Regions from separate parts of the Chroogloeocystis siderophila 5.2 s.c.1 genome, predicted to be linked through region 2. Evidence: riboswitches for the same ligand, from Rfam matches in the RefSeq annotation. Region 2 holds a riboswitch; each other region holds the start of a gene.

Region 1 (4,043 bases), on a different contig from region 2:
CCGCGAGTGGGATGAAAGCAAAGGAGGATTTGTTGACGTGCAATTAACCAATCCTGAATGGGAAAAGGGCGATCGCCTTTTAGCTTTTGTCAACGGTATGGGTGGTACGCCGCTAGCTGAACTGTACATTGTTTATCGCCAACTTGCCGATTTGTGCGCGCAGCAAGGATGGCAAATTGTCCGCAACTTAATCGGTTCTTACATCACATCGCTCGATATGCAAGGGTGTTCGATTACGCTACTAAGGTTAGACGATGAAATGATTCGCCTTTGGGATGCACCCGTAAAAACAGCAAGCTGGCGCTGGGGAAGTTGATGATGATGACAAAAGAGCAGATCTTACAATGGTTAGAGCAATTCGCAGATGCGATCGCGCAGAACAAAGAATACTTGACACAACTCGATGCGGCGATCGGTGATGCCGATCATGGTATCAACATGGATCGTGGATTTCAAAAAGTCGCAAGTCAGTTACCTAAACTTGCAGAGCAAGATATCAGCAGTGTTTTGAAAACAGTTAGTATAACACTTATTTCTAGTGTGGGTGGTGCGAGTGGACCATTGTATGGCACTTTCTTTTTACGCGCGAGTACCGCTGTTGCTGGAAAACAAGAATTATCGAACGAAGATTTGGCAAGTTTACTGCAAGCAGGCTTAGATGGCGTCTTACAACGCGGCAAAGCGCAACTTGGTGATAAAACAATGATTGACGCGCTATCGCCTGCGGTTACGGCTTTTACCCAAGCTATCGGTCAAGGTAAAACAACCTCAGAAGCAATTCAACAAGCAACCGCCGCCGCCGAACAAGGAATGCAAGCAACTATCCCCATGCTGGCAAAAAAAGGTCGCGCCAGCTACTTAGGCGATCGCAGCATCGACCATCAAGATCCTGGGGCAACATCTGTATATTTGATGCTAAAAAGTTTATCCGAAGTCCTTGGTATGACGAGTGATTAGTGGCTAGACACGCCAATTACCGATTACCAAGTTACGAATCAACTTTAAGCGGTTTAATTACGCGGGCGATCGCTTCTTGCACGAAAGCTTTGATAAACTCATCGCGGCGGTTAAGTTCAAATTGACGCTGTACTACCTCAGTAATTCCACCGTCACCCCAATCTTGATCGTGACGAAAATACTCGATAAAACTTTTACCTGCAATTCGCGTCAAATACGCAGCAGTCACGCCTTGAATTGCACGACCAACGACAAACGTCGCAACATGAAATTGTAGTGCTGTTGATAACAGTTGAATTGCCCCTTTGACAATCCCCAAACTTGCAAGCGTTTTTGCTAAAGAAAGTGCCAACTCTTTACCGCGTTCTAAATTCAAATCGCTGCCGTAGATTCTCCCGATTTCGACAACCATTTGCGCATTCACCGCTGCGGTGGCGAGTAAATCAACACCTGGTAACGGCGTTACTGTGACAACACCTGCACTAATCCATTGAAAACGGTCTACAACCTGATCCGCTTGACGACGCCGCTGAGCATCAATAATCTGCCGTGCCTCTTCGCCGAGTCGTTGCGATTGCAGTAAGATATTGTCTGCGACTAAATCTTCACCCTCAGTACGTAAAACCGCAGCCATGCGGCGCAGTAACGGCATAATATCTGGTTCAGGCTGAAAAATTTCGCCATTTTCTAACGCGACAGGTTGCGGATTCGCAGCGATCGCCACAATATCCGTTGGTGCAATAAAGTTTTTAACTCGTTCGCGCAGTTGGGCGAGGATTGTTTCGCGGTCTATGTCAGTGTATAAATCGGTTTTATTCAAAACTAAAAGCGATCGCTTGCCAATTTCTGCCAATGTCTGCAACGGTTCGTATTCCGAACGCCGTAAATCGTTATCTACAACAAACAACAATAAGTCAGCTTCAGTAGCTAATTGTCGTGCGAGTCTTTCGCGTTCTGTTCCGGCGACTCCTGCTTCTAAAATTCCTGGCGTATCCGTAATCAAAATCCGGCGTTCCATGCCTTTGAGCCGCAAGCTGTAAGTTTGTCCTTCCTGTGTTGTTCCCATTGGTGCTGCGACTTGTCCGACAATTCGCCCAAAGATCGCATTCACGAGTGAAGTTTTGCCCGCTGAACCTGTTCCAAAGACAACGACTCGCAACGCACCGCGCGATAAACTTGCTTCAATTTCCTGCGATCGCGCGAGTAACGCTTGACGCGCCACTTCATCTTGAATTTGTGTCAATTGCTGTTGGATTGCACGCAGATTTTCCTCCGCAACGTCCGTGCGGTCTTCGGGAATTTGAATTTGCCGTTGCGCCCGTCGTCGCGATCGCCTTTCACCGCGTTGGACAATCGCGATGTAGTAGATAACTACACCGATCAGCAAGACAACCAAGGCGACAATCAGAAATAGCAGCACATCCGCCAGGAACGGCGAAGTGTAAGACAACTGCCATAACAACTGTGACAAGCTAGCAAACAGCCACAGCAACAGCCCGACGATAACAATTAGGGCAATCAGCAGCATTACGATGCGTGGAAAAGGCATTGTCTTAGAGTCACTACAACGCAGGAGATGCTTTTGATCTTAATCTGCTTGCTGTTGTCCTGACTGCGTCAGGGGTAATAGGGCGATCACAACAAGGCGTTTTGAAACTTTAGAAAAATTTAATATAGTTCTGAAAGTTAGATGCGGTTAAGGCTATAGCTTGACTCAATTTTGTGTATCAAGATATTACACTAGCAATTTACAACAAAAATGATTGCGCAACAAAAGCAATTCCAGTATATTTGGTATAGCTGATGAGTTATTACCATGGATATAAAGTATCCATTTGCTACTAGCGATCAGTTGTTTAGTGGGTAGCCTAATCTTCTACCGCTTGCGTTGAAGAACGGAGGAACCAAAGTTCGGGGCGAATCTCTATATAAGAGAAAGATACCTTCCAATCTTAGCCCGTCAGCTAACTTCGTAGGCAATGGAAGGAGTACCTGTGGCATTAGCTTTATATTTTATATAAGCAATTGTCCTAAGGGTCTCTTCGCAGGTATCCCTTAATCAATAATTTGGGTTAGCTGCTGACCTTTCGGCCCACCTCGTCCGTCGCTACATGTAAACAGAGGTAAGGATAATGAATTACTACAAACAGTGGATCTTACTTGCAAAGCAAGAATTGAACGGTATCGTCGTAGACTACACCGATCCAGAAGGAAATCACTACAGCGAACCATTTTGTTTTCAGACGCTTGATGAGGCAATTAGCTATGGTCAAGCCTGTATTGACCGTCTCATTCGACTCCGATCAAAATCTTTAATGCAAGCCGAGTCATAGTGTCTGTACAATTTTACTGATTCAAATTTGCGGCTTCTCGCCCCTCTCGCTCTTTCCTAATTATGGCTACCGTGTACACAAATAGTCGGTATCTAGCAAAGTCCCTGGCGAACCGCCCCCCAGCCCACGCCAGTTCCTACAACAGGAGACTCGGTGTCCTCACGTAGTGGGGATTGGGGTTTCACCCCGCTTTCACCGATGCAAGGGGGTGAAAAAGCTTGGAGCGACGCCAGTCTAAATTTATGTGTACACCGTAGCCCAATTAGGGGGAGAAAGTAAGGAAGAACGTTACCGCAGATTTGAGCAAATTTTCTACTGTTAGCTAGAGGTCGTCAGCTTGTTGACTAGGGAAAATTGAAGTCATACATGATATAAGTATAGACATATGGGACTTTTTGACCAAATTCTTGGTGCAATCAATAATCCTTCGCAGCAAGCAAGTTCTGGACAGCTAGTTAACATTCTGAATACAGTACAGCAGCTAAGCAATAGCTATCACACAAATCCATCGACGATGCAATCGTTAATGTCGATTGTAGGTAATTACGTTCGCTCAGGACTACAGCAAAAGCGTTCTAGAGATGGTTACGACCAAACACAAGCGTTTGTCAATCAATACAGCGGTGCATCACCAAACCCGCAAGCGGTTTCTGGGTTGTTTTCTCAAAGTCAAATTCAACAACTCGCACAATTTGCCGCACAGCGCACAGGTTTGAATCCAAATATGATTGTGCAAATGCTACCTATTTTAGT
Region 2 (4,043 bases):
AATTCTTGATTGATCTTCGGGGGCGATACCAATTCCGGTATCGCTGACGGCGATCGCCCATTTGTCTTCTAGTGTATAACATTTGATGGTTATACTTCCTGCGGGGGTGTAACGAATGGCATTGCTTACCAAATTTGTAACAATTTGCTGAAAACGTAACGCGTCTGTGATGACTTGTTTCGGAGCGTTTGCTAAGTCTACAGCGATCTGCAAATTTTTTTCTTGCGCCATCGGTTGTAGCATATCTAGCACATCTTGGATAACGACGCACGTGTCGGTTGGTGCAGGATGAAGTGTCATTTTCCCTGCTTCATACCGCGATATTTCTAGCGCATCATTAATTAGGCGCAGCAAATGTCTACCATTGCGCAATACGCGTTCGATATGTTCAATGTTTTTATAGTTATCTTTGACTTCGGTTTTGTTTTGTAGGCGGATAAATAAATCGGAATAACCAATGATTGAGGTTAAAGGATTTTTGAGTTCATGGGCAAGGTGTGAGAAGTTTTCTTGATTTGCCCGAATTAAGCGTGTCAGTTCTTGATTGTGTAGTGTTAACTGCGATTGGAGTTGCTGTAATTCGCGTAGGCGCTCATCTACATAACTTTGAAAACAACGCGCGATCGCATCATCGACAACTGCATCTATGAGGCGAAAAACTCGAATAACTTCTGTTGACAAGACTTGCTGTAAATCTGGTTCTAATGCTGAGAAAATTGCTCGTCTTAGTAAACGATACTCGCGGGCAATTTCCAGTGGGTCAAAACCTTCTTCCGCACGGTGAATGCCGTGTACTAAACTTGCCTCAATTAGGGTTTGAAGATCATCCTCTGTCGTTTTTGATAGCACTGTAGCCATAGCTTTGAGGACATAAGGTACGTGATTGCGTATTGCTGTGTAGCACATACCTTCAGTACTTTCAATCTGCCGATCTCGGCGTACAGCTTCTACCCAGTTTTCAATGATTGTGTCACTTTTATCAAGCAATATCTGGCTAAAATCAAACATTTTGGCAGTATTTAGAACAGCACGAAGCAAGTCTACTTGTCTTAACTTAGTGTAATTGTGAAGCGATCGCCCACTGAATTATTGACGCGAGCCTGATTCATGCTTTGTGGCAATCGTACAGCGCAGTGCTAGAAGCGATCGCAACTTTATAAAGTTCACCCTGAAAATCCTTAAGACGTAACGAATCTTGATATTGTGGCACCCCTGTGCTATGGTAGTAAAAATTATCATGAGTAAGTCAGCCTAATCTAGACTTTTGCCTTGTAAGGAAAGTCTAGAGCGGAGGAACCAAAGTTTTGGGGCGTATCTGTTAAGTGCAGAGGGATAACTCTCTATCCTAGCCCGTCAGCTAACTTCGTAGGCATTGAGAGGAGACTGAAGAGTTAGCATTCCTATTACTACTAATAGTTTGCTCTCGTCAGTATTCCTAGGTAGTAAAGCACATAGTTTTTTGTGCCTGCTTTTAATCCTGAGGGGAGTTTAATAGTGTTTAACCTGATTGCTGTTTTAGCAGTTGCAGGACAGAGTACCTGGAAAAAAGTACGACCTATTGTAGTGCGGGATGCTGTTCTACTTCCTGCTGCTGGTTTCTTAGGAGTGATTATTCTGTGGTGGTTTATTGCCACTTTCTTAACCAACTTAATGCCTACCCCAGTTGAGGCACTCATTGCCAATTTAGACTACATTTTGAACCCATTTTACCGACGGGGACCTGGAAATTTAGGACTTGGTTGGTTATTACTGGCAAGTTTAAGACGGGTATTAATTGGTTTTGGACTAGGTGCTTTAGTCGCCATACCGATTGGTTTTCTGATTGGGATGTCTAAACAAGCCTTGCTAGCCCTCAATCCTTTAATTCAAATTTTCAAACCTGTATCGCCACTCGCATGGCTACCTATTTCGCTTGCTATCTTTAATTTAGCCGATCCCTCTGCTATTTTTGTCATCTTCATCACTTCACTATGGCCCACAATTATCAATACAGCTTTGGGAGTTTCTAGCGTTAATAAAGACTATATCGATGTAGCGCGAGTGCTGGAAATGCCGCGTTGGCGACAGATTACCAAAATTATCTTACCTGCGAGTTTACCTTACATTTTTACAGGTTTAAGAATCAGTCTCGGCATTGCATGGCTCGTAATTGTTGCAGTAGAAATGCTTACAGGTGGTGTTGGTATTGGCTTTTTTGTTTGGGATGAATGGAGTCGCCTCAATTTAAGTTCAGTCTTCCTAGCTGTATTAGTTATTGGCTTAACAGGATTGGTGCTTGATTATGCTGTGGGCAATATTCAGGAATTGGTAACGCATCGCCCGAAAAGTTAAGAACTATTAATATTGACTACTAATTGCTGATATGAATTATACCGACAAGAACTATTGGAGTCGGCGAAGCTTTCTCTTAGGAATGGGTGCGACAGCAGGTAGTGCGGCATTATCTGCGTGTGCTATTAATGCTAATCGCGCACCTCAAGGACTATCTACTGCTGCTTTGGCAGTGGAACAAGTCGTCGATCCACAAACATTAGAAAAACCTAACCTTACTGTAGGATACGTCCCTGTCAATGATTGTGCACCGTTTGCGGTGGCATGGGAAAAAGGGTTTTTTCGCAAATATGGTTTAAATGTCACACTTAGTCGTGAGGCAAGCTGGGGTACATCTCGCGATGGCATTATTTTTGGTCGCCTTGATGCTTCTCCTGTGGTATGTGGCGCTGTCACAAATGCCCGTATAGGTGCAGAAGGTGCGCGTCATGCACCCTTGTGTGCTGCGATGACAATTCACCGTCACGGTAACGCAATGACGATGAATCAAGCAATGTGGGAATCAGGCTTGCGTCCTTGGCAGGAGTATAACCGTAATTTAGCTGAGTTTGGGCAAGATTTTCGTCGCTATTTTCAGAATTTGCCAGCAGAACAAAAAGTTTGGGCTGTTGTACTGAGTTCGGCAATTTATGAGTACTTTGTGCGTTATTTAGCCGCAGCAGCAGGAGTCGATCCCGACGCAGAGTTTCGCATCATTATTGTTCCTCCGCCACAGATGGTAGTCAATATGCGGATTGGTGCGATGCAAGCTTATATGGTGGCAGAACCTTGGAATACACGGGCAATTACTGGAAATGAAGGTATTGGCTTTACTTTTGCCCAAGGAAAAGAGATTTGGCAAGGACACCCAGACAGACTGCTAGCTGTGATGGAGTCCTTCATCGAGGAAAATCCTAAGACTTATCGATCGCTTGTCAAAGCTATGATCGAAGCCTGTCAGTATTGCAGCAATCCTAACAATCGAGAAGAAGTTGCCGAAATTATTACAAATAAGTCTTTTACTGGTGCCAAGCTGAATTTAACTCGCGCAGCAATTGTCGGCGAATACAATTACGGCGGTTTTGATAACCAAAAAAGAATTGCGCGATCGCCTGATACAACTATTTTCTTTGATTTACCGCCGAACCTTGCTCAAATTCCCAACGATCACTCAACTTTCATGTGGCAATCAGAAAGCATTTGGTTGATGACGCAAGCAGCACGTTGGGGACAAATCAAATCAATTCCTCAAAATGCTGAAGAAGTAGCGCGAAAAGCATGGAGGACAGATCTTTACCGTGAAATTGCCGCAGAAATGGGCATTAAGTGTCCCAAAGATGATTTCAAAATTGTACCTGCTGCCAAGTTCATTGATAATAATGCTTTTGACCCCAGCGATCCAGTAGGGTATCTCAATAGTTTTGAAATCCGCGCTAATCGTCCTAAATCTTTCTTTTTATCTTAAAAGCAATTACTCATTTTTATGGAGGTTTTTCAGGTGAAATCTACTTCTTATCAGACTGATCATCGCGAAGAAAACTTCAGTCACAGCGGTTTTTTAGAAGTTGAAAACTTAGTCAAATCTTACCCTACTGACCGAGGTGAATTTGTTGTTTTGGATGGTATCAATTTAACTATCAACGAAGATGAATTTATTTCTGTAATTGGTCACTCAGGTTGTGGTAAATCCACGCTTCTTAAAATTGTCGCTGGTTTAGAAAAGTCTACTTATG
Region 3 (4,043 bases), on a different contig from region 2:
TGCAATAATTGCAGTATATTTATCTCTACCTAACTTCTCTGTTATTTCTGTTTTGTGTTTCTCTAAATATTTTTTTAAAGTTCTGATATCAGCATCATCAAATAAAGGTTGCCCATGCTTAAATGACATGGGAATATAGTATGTAAAAAGCTTTAAAACATTTAATGGAGCAAGTGCAGGAACACCTGATTCTAAATCAATCCAAGCATAGTAATAATTGAATTTACCATTTGTGTCATTATGTTCTACGTCTGTCAATAAAAAGTTATTTAACGCAACTGGATTTCCTTTTCCTGCTTGCCAAACCAAACCATCAAATCCTGCATCAATTAACTTCTGTTGAAGTGGTATCATTATTTGATGGACTAAATCAGGTAATTCGCGTTTTCGCAGTCGAGTAAAAGGCTGAGATAGTGAAACGCTTCTACCATCAACAAATTCTGTATCGATTTGATATGCTTTTTGCTCTTGATTCCAATCAGTAGCGATCGCATCTGAGACTTTCAGTTGTGAATCAAACCAATACTCAACTAAAGCACCTAAAATTTTACGGCGGTAGTATGCACATTGAATGATATCTTCATTCCAAATATAAGGGTTAGGCGCTCCTAGAAAAACATAGTGAACCAATTTAGTGAGCTTGTCGCCTGCAAATATCTTTCTAGCAATGCTTTCATCTTGACTCTTGATCAGGAAAACCTGTCCAGATCTACCTGCACCAAGAAATTTTTCGTTCTCTGTTGTTTGTGCATCTACCATGCAAAGAATCCCTCTATAGGCGTATACTCTCAAAGCAATCTCAAATAGCGATCGCTCAGTCTAGTGGTATAAATCCAAACAGAATGACTGTTGTTTTAGCGAATTCTTACAGAGTATACGTCTTCTGGACTTGCTGGCATCTAACTTGAGAATAATCTACTTTATGCTACAGAAGGGTCATCATCTGACTTTAAGTCTCTTAACAGTTGTTCTAGCCGATAAGCTTGATCGAGGCGATTTTGGGCTTTAAAGATACTCAAAGCTTTTTCTAAGGATGCTAAAGCCTCGTCGCGTCTTCCCTGTTGCCAAAATGCTTGTCCCAAATGTGTCAAAGCTTCACCATACTCAGGATTAATTTCTAGTGCTTTTTGATACTCAGCGATTGCTTCTTGCCATCGACCTTGACGTGCTAAAACCATACCGATCGCATTATAAGCTAAGGCATAGCGCGAATTATGTTCAATTGCTTGTTGATAGGCAGCGATCGCTTCCTCGGCTTTTTCTTGACGAAACAGTACATTTCCCAGTTTGTAGTGCGCGACAGCATACTTTGGATATCTTTCAATTAACTTACGTAAAAGTTCCTCGGCTTCGGTAAATTTCGCTTGACTGTATAAAGCATCAGCAGCTTGAATGAATCGAGTTCGCTCCTCATCTCGGTTTTCGCCCATCTGCGCTAGCTGGAATTCTTGCTGAGTTGGCAATGCGGTTCGGCGTGCAATTACATTGCTGTGATTGTGATTTGTTGCAGATGTTTTAGCGAGCACCGTACGAGATGTACTAATAACTGTTAGACCGAGTGCTAAGTACCCGAAAGGTTTAATCCATGCAACTACTTTGAACTTATGGTTCATCGCATTAAATGCCTGAGGCGTTATCTTTTCATCTTAGATTTTTACCAATAATTTTAGAGTTTGTGCAATCAACTGAAGCGCGATCGCTCTTGTTGTTGATTGATGTCATGATTGATGATACGATCTACAAAGTTTGAGTAAGTCAGCCTAATCTAGATACTTCTTTTAAAGTAGTCACTTAACGCATTGAAAGAAAGCTAGAGCGGAGGAACCAAGTTATGGGGCGTATCTATTAAGCCTTAATTATCTAATCAGCCCAATTAAGGTAGAAGGACATCTCTCAGTCCTAGCCCGTCAGCTAACTTCGTAGGCATCGAGAGGAGACTGAAGAGTAAGCATTGTCACAATGTCTTGTATCTCATTCAGTGTCTGAGGCTCGTACTGCTCAGTTTTTTTGTACCTGCTTTTGACATAAGGTTATCTAAACGCATGAATATCAAGCCAATGCTCGCGCGTCTACAAAGCGCAATGGGTACGAATGCCATAGAAAGAATGATGTTGCTACCACCAGCATCGCATCGTCAAAATGCGATCACCACATCTGTTAACCTTGTTGTTGGTTATAACAGTTCTCCTAACAGTCAGACAGCTTTAGATTTGACACTATGGATTGCCCATCAAACTCGCTTAGCGACTCAAAAGCAAGTGACTGTTCGTGTAGTCTATGTTGCCGAAGAACACGCTCAGCGGCATCATTGTCCAACTTCTCCTGCCTTTGATATCAGCAGATTTTACAACGAGAAGCCTTTGCAGCAATCAGCCCAAATAGCATTTCAACCGGTAGCAAGTTCATCTCCTTGGAAAATAGCAATACAGCCGCGCATTACATCTCCCGATTTATTTGAACAAGCTGACCTGATTTTATGGCAAGCAAAAAGCCTTGCAGCAGAATGGCGAGGTTCGCTTGTGACTCATCTGCGATTTGGTGACGTCGCTCAAGAACTTAGAGCCGTTGTGGAGTCAGAAGATGCAGCTTTACTATTTTTAGGCTGCAACTCAGCAAATCACCCTATTGTTCAGCAACTTGGTAATGATTTTCCGTGCGCTGTTCTAGGTATGGACTTTGCCACAGGAAAGACACTTGCTTGCGTTCACTAAATAAGCAGTTGCTCCCCAGGCTTGGGGGCGAGGAGAGCAAATCATACTTCTGTTCAGCAACGCCCAATTATTTTACTTGAGCAGGAACTTTCATTTCAGCCTCAGGCTTAGAACCATCTGCTTTTAAAGATTCGCCTTCGATAAAGGAGCGTAACATCCATGCCATTTCTTCATGCTGCTCCATTAAGCCTGTAAGAAAGTCAGATGTACCTTCATCATGAAATTCTTCAGAACACTGATCAACGTGATCGCGTAGATTGCGGATAATTTGCTCGTGATCGTCTACTAGCTGAGCAACCATTTCAGTAGCTAGGGGAATATTGTCTTCTTGCTCTTTAATAGTAGAGTTTTCTAGAAAACCTTTTGCGGTACCGACAGGAAAACCACCTAATGCACGTACGCGCTCAGCGATCGCATCAATGTTTTCGGTTAAAGCTGTGTACTGCTCTTCCCAAATTTCGTGGAGTGAGCGAAATTGGGGACCAATGACATCCCAATGAAACTTTTTAGTTTTGATGAGAACTAGATACGCGTCAGATAAGTCGCGGTTAAGTAATTCAACTACACCCGCGCGTTGTTCGTCAGATAAACCAATATTGATCTTACGCATAATTCCTGGTTTTACTCTTCTTGTTCGTCCATACATAGTGGAACAAATCTCAGCCGAGAAGAACATCAGCCAAAGGGGAGATTGTTTCAAGGACTCCACGGGGCGACATAACTTACTTGCGCGCGCTTCAGTAATTTTTCTCCATGACGGTAGCCTGTGTAACGTACCTTAACGCGATCACCTGGCTGTGCAGTTCCTTCTAAGAGTTGATGTACTTGTGGGTCATATGGCAATTCTGCTCCTACAGGTGCGATCGCTTCGACTCCCCAAGATTGCAATAACTGTTCCACAGGTCGCATTAAAGGTAACAACCGCACAGCAGGTAATTGCGGATTTTCCTGCGCTTTTTGTGCTGCTGTTGGCCATTGCACCAACCAGGACTCAAGCTGTTGTAGACTTGATTGCTGAAACTCCTGCCATAAGTTTTCGCGCTGCTGTTCGAGTAAGTGCTGCAATCTTTGGTACTCTTGTTTTAATGTATCTGGCTGCTGTAGCATTGCCTGAGTACTTGCACTAGAAAAAGTATCTAATAACTCATCTAATGATACTTGTAGCACTTGCGAAAGCTTGAGCAGAGTTTCCACACGCATTTGCCCAACTTCGCCACGACGTAACTTGCGAATCTGTTGCGGCGAAACTTCCGCTGCATCAGCCAACGCTTTGAAACTCGATAAGCCTACCTGCTGCATTTGTGTTTGTAACGCAGCAGTAAGGTGATCGGA

What was found. Region 2 has a riboswitch for cyclic di-AMP ahead of ntrB (nitrate ABC transporter permease). Riboswitches for the same ligand answer to the same signal wherever they lie in the genome.
Region 1: linked by a shared signal. The riboswitch ahead of NIES1031_RS01055 (hypothetical protein) and the one ahead of ntrB (nitrate ABC transporter permease) in region 2 are both predicted to bind cyclic di-AMP.
Region 3: linked by a shared signal. The riboswitch ahead of NIES1031_RS18415 (universal stress protein) and the one ahead of ntrB (nitrate ABC transporter permease) in region 2 are both predicted to bind cyclic di-AMP.

The regions. Positions count from the first base shown of each region.
Region 1 is NZ_MRCC01000001.1:224,921-228,963, forward strand. It holds gene dhaK (dihydroxyacetone kinase subunit DhaK) at 1-316, shown strand, start outside; gene dhaL (dihydroxyacetone kinase subunit DhaL) at 316-957, shown strand; gene NIES1031_RS01050 (YcjF family protein) at 989-2,506, opposite strand; cyclic di-AMP (ydaO/yuaA leader) riboswitch at 2,813-2,951, shown strand; gene NIES1031_RS01055 (hypothetical protein) at 3,090-3,290, shown strand; gene NIES1031_RS01060 (DUF937 domain-containing protein) at 3,676-4,043, shown strand, end outside.
Region 2 is NZ_MRCC01000014.1:47,550-51,592, reverse strand. It holds gene NIES1031_RS16750 (sensor histidine kinase) at 1-1,008, opposite strand, end outside; cyclic di-AMP (ydaO/yuaA leader) riboswitch at 1,239-1,387, shown strand; gene ntrB (nitrate ABC transporter permease) at 1,495-2,331, shown strand; gene NIES1031_RS16740 (ABC transporter substrate-binding protein) at 2,363-3,775, shown strand; gene NIES1031_RS16735 (ABC transporter ATP-binding protein) at 3,794-4,043, shown strand, end outside.
Region 3 is NZ_MRCC01000016.1:122,164-126,206, reverse strand. It holds gene NIES1031_RS18425 (hypothetical protein) at 1-759, opposite strand, end outside; gene NIES1031_RS18420 (tetratricopeptide repeat protein) at 921-1,613, opposite strand; gene NIES1031_RS26105 (hypothetical protein) at 1,622-1,750, shown strand; cyclic di-AMP (ydaO/yuaA leader) riboswitch at 1,799-1,941, shown strand; gene NIES1031_RS18415 (universal stress protein) at 2,043-2,711, shown strand; gene NIES1031_RS18410 (Dps family protein) at 2,779-3,321, opposite strand; gene NIES1031_RS18405 (helix-turn-helix domain-containing protein) at 3,408-4,043, opposite strand, start outside.